2 regions of the Pseudoalteromonas sp. S1727 genome follow, and region 1 is predicted to be linked to the other one. Evidence: predicted binding sites of a transcription regulator. Region 1 holds the regulator's gene; the other holds the start of a gene.
What was found. The regulator sigma-54, encoded in region 1, starts transcription at its own class of promoters, with help from an activator protein. The targets are predictions, from matches to a motif close to GTTGGCACGNNNNTNGNNT.
Positions count from the first base shown of each region.

Region 2: a site for sigma-54 is predicted at 803-821, ahead of glnA (glutamate--ammonia ligase). Genes of this name have one in related genera too.

Region 1 is NZ_PNDT01000110.1:13,460-15,672, forward strand. It holds gene lptB (LPS export ABC transporter ATP-binding protein) at 1-178, shown strand, start outside; gene CWB85_RS19205 (RNA polymerase factor sigma-54) at 246-1,742, shown strand; gene hpf (ribosome hibernation promoting factor) at 1,771-2,058, shown strand; gene ptsN (PTS IIA-like nitrogen regulatory protein PtsN) at 2,063-2,213, shown strand, end outside.
Region 2 is NZ_PNDT01000048.1:33,577-35,789, forward strand. It holds gene typA (translational GTPase TypA) at 1-357, opposite strand, end outside; gene glnA (glutamate--ammonia ligase) at 877-2,213, shown strand, end outside.

The sequences.
Region 1 (2,213 bases):
TAAAAACCGTGGTATTGGCGTGCTTATCACCGACCATAATGTACGAGAAACTCTTGATGTTTGTGAAAAAGCCTACATAGTTTCTCATGGGGAGTTAATTGCATCAGGCACACCTGAGCATGTACTCGCCGACCAAACAGTTCGCGATGTTTACCTAGGTGAGCAATTTAGGCTATAAAGCCACACTTTGGCTAAGCATCTGCTAAACTTAACAATGACAACAATAAAAGGATTGTTAGAGATACATGAGGCAATCACTCCAGCTGCGCATGGGCCAGCAACTTACAATGACACCGCAACTGCAACAAGCTATCCGCTTATTGCAGCTCAGCACATTGGATCTGCAGCAAGAAATTCAAGAAGCGCTAGATAGCAATCCGTTACTAGAGCTAGAAGAGCATGAGTATTCAGACGACACGGCGGGCAAGAATGAGCAAAAGCAAGATAACGACGACTTAACCGTTAGCGCCTCAGCAGATGACAAGCCCAGCGAATACGAACAAGAAAGCAGCGAAGCACTCACCAAAGAAACACTCAGTGATGAAATGGCGATGGATGTCACATGGGATGAGTACATGAGCGCTGCGCCAAATAGCTCAGCAGGCCCAATGCCAGAGGACGAATCTATATATCAAGGCGCCTCAACAGAAACCTTGCATGAATATTTAATGTGGCAGCTACAGCTAACTCCATTTAGCCCTACAGATGAAGCAATAGCCATTGCAATTGTTGAGGCCATTGATGACTCAGGTATTTTAACGCTTAGCTGTGAAGATATTGTAGAGAGCTTAAATCAAGGCAACAACGAAGAAGAAATCGAACTTGACGAAGTACAAGCGGTTTTAAAACGTATCCAATTATTTGACCCTGTAGGCATCGCGGCTCGCAGTCTACAAGAGTGTTTATGTATTCAGCTAAATCAATTTGATCCGGCAACCCCTTGGATTAATGAGACAAAAATGATTTTAACTGATCATATCGATTTATTAGCTAGTCGCGACTATCGCACTTTGATGAAAAAGACTAAGCTTAAGGAAGATGAACTAAAAGAAGTGATGACTCTGATCCACAGCCTAAATCCAAAGCCTGCGGATACCATAGTACGAGAAGAGTCAGAATACGTTATTCCTGACGTATCAGTGAAAAAAATTAAAGGCCGCTGGGTGGTTGAACTTAATCCAGACAGCATGCCAAAAATCAGAGTGAACAGCCAATATGCAGCTATGTCGCGCTCAGTAAAGTCGAGCACTGATAGTCAGTTTATTCGTTCGCATCTGCAAGAAGCTAAATGGTTTATAAAAAGCCTAGAAAGTCGCAATGACACATTGCTCAAAGTAACCAATTGCATCGTAAAACAGCAGCAAGGTTTCTTTGAACATGGCCCTGAAGCCATGCGACCTATGGTACTCAATGACGTTGCTGAAATGGTAGAGATGCATGAGTCAACAATTTCTCGTGTAACTACCCAAAAATACATGCATACCCCGCGTGGTATTTTTGAGTTAAAGTATTTTTTCTCAAGCCATGTTAGTACTGAAAATGGCGGCGAATGCTCATCGACAGCTATTCGCGCACTAATCAAAAAACTGATTAGCGCAGAAAACTCAGCGAAACCATTGAGTGATAGTAAAATTGCAGATATATTGGCAGAGCAAGGTATCAAAGTAGCTAGACGGACTATTGCAAAATACCGCGAGTCACTGGCTATTCCACCGTCAAATCAAAGAAAGAGTTTGATTTAAGGCGTAAAATCAAAAAAGGAAAATGCTTATGCAACTAAATTTAACTGGTCGTCACGTAGAAATTACTGATTCATTAAGAGACTATGTAAACAATAAGTTTGCGAAGCTTGAGAGGCATTTTGATCACATCAACAATGTCCATGTTATTCTTGACGTAGAAAAGCTAAGCCAAAAAGCAGAAGCCACCATCCATGTCAGTGGTGCTGAGTTATTTGCTTCAACTGAACATCAAGACATGTATGCAGCCATTGACGGACTAATCGACAAGCTCGACCGTCAAGTAATCAAACACAAAGAGAAGCACGCTCGACACTAACACTATGAAATTAAGCTCACTTATTTGCCAGGACTGCAGTAAAACTGCGGTCCTTTTTAATAGCAAAAAACGGATCATTGAATTTATCAGCCAATTGGCTCATGAACAACTTCCTCAGCTATCACAACAAGAAATCCTCGATGCATTACTCGCTA
Region 2 (2,213 bases), on a different contig from region 1:
CGCGAATGCCTTTTGCGTTACGAAACGCGTTTGTGGCATTGGACCTTCTTGAGCATCAACAAGTAATAATACTGAGTCAGCCATCGAAAGTACGCGTTCAACTTCACCACCGAAGTCGGCGTGTCCAGGGGTATCTACGATATTGATATGGTAGTCATTCCATGAGATAGCGGTGTTTTTCGCCAAAATGGTAATACCACGTTCTTTCTCAATGTCGTTTGAGTCCATCACACGCTCTTCGTTACCGCCGCGTGTTTCTAATGTACCTGATTGCTCAAGTAGTTTGTCAACCAGTGTTGTTTTACCATGGTCAACGTGCGCGATAATCGCTATATTTCTTAACTTTTCGATGCTCATATTTTTACTCAGAGAAATTAATTCTCATTGATCCTGCAAGATCTACGCACTCACCTGCGTTTTCACGAGATGTCCCAGCATAGGATTTAAAAGGGCGCATATTATCCCTTATTAATGAGATGGATGAAAGTTTATCCAATATATATTTCACAACTTTCTTTATAGTTCTAATAAGTATCTGTTTTATATATGACATTTTCATTAACTTAATTTTTTAATTTAGCACTATTTAGCTCATTCCTAGCTATTGTTGTCATAATTTGGCAGTATTTGATGGATAAGTTAACTAAATAGCAGTGCCTATTAAATGTACTAATCAATAGTGAATAGCGTTCCACATTAGCAATGCACCAAAATAACTCAAAACATGTCCATATTGGTGCAAAAACATATAAGTGAAGCAAACACTGTTATTTTTTAACCATTAAAAACAATGAATTACAAATGTGGCATGGAAGCCGCTTACTAGAAGCAAAAGCAATTATGCAGCAATAATAAAACCCAACAGTTGGAGGACACATGTCACAATCGGTTTTAGATTTTATTAAAGAAAATGACGTTAAGTTCGTTGATTTACGCTTTACTGACACAAAAGGTAAAGAACAACATGTTTCTATTCCTCATCATCAAGTAGATGAAGACTTCTTTGAAGACGGCAAAATGTTCGATGGTTCTTCAATTGCTGGTTGGAAAGGCATTAACGAATCAGACATGGTACTTCTACCAGTTGCTGAATCAGCTAAGTTAGACCCTTTTACAGAAGAAGCTACTTTAATCTTACGTTGTGACGTGGTTGAGCCTAGCACACTACAAGGTTATGAGCGTGACCCACGTTCAGTTGCTAAGCGCGCTGAAGAATATATGCGTTCTACAGGTATCGCTGACACCGTTTTATTTGGCCCTGAGCCAGAGTTTTTCGTATTTGATGACATTAAATACAAAACTGACATGTCAGGTTCTATGTATAAAATTGATTCTAAGCAAGCTGCTTGGAACTCAGATAAAGAATATGAAGGCGGTAACACTGGCCATCGTCCAGGTGTTAAAGGCGGTTATTTCCCAGTTGCTCCAGTTGATGATTTCCAAGATTGGCGTTCAGCGACGTGTTTAGTTCTTGAAGAGCTAGGTCAAGTTGTTGAAGCACACCACCACGAAGTGGCAACTGCAGGTCAAAACGAAATCGCTACTCGCTTCAATACTATGGTATTAAAGGCAGATGAAATCCAAGAAATGAAATATGTTATTCATAACATGGCTCACTTATATGGTAAAACTGCAACCTTCATGCCTAAGCCTGTTGTTGGTGATAACGGTTCAGGTATGCACTGTCACCAGTCTTTAGCTAAAGACGGTGTTAACTTATTCGCAGGTGACAAGTACGGCGGTCTTTCTGAAGAAGCGCTTTACTACATTGGTGGTATCATCAAGCACGCTAAAGCAATCAACGCTTTCGCAAATGCGTCAACTAACTCTTATAAGCGTTTAGTACCGGGCTTTGAAGCGCCAGTTATGCTTGCATATTCTGCACGTAACCGTTCAGCTTCTATCCGTATCCCAGTGGTTCCGTCTGCAAAAGGTCGTCGTATCGAAGTACGCTTCCCTGATCCAACAGCTAACCCATACCTTGCATTCTCTGCAATGCTTATGGCTGGCCTTGACGGTATCAAAAACAAGATCCACCCTGGCGATGCAATGGATAAAGATTTATACGACTTACCGGCAGAAGAAGCAGCAGAGATTCCAACAGTTGCATCTTCATTAGGTGAAGCCCTAGCTGCACTAGATGCAGACCGTGAGTTCTTAAATCAAGGTGGTGTATTCACTAACGATTTAATTGATGCTTACATTGCACTTAA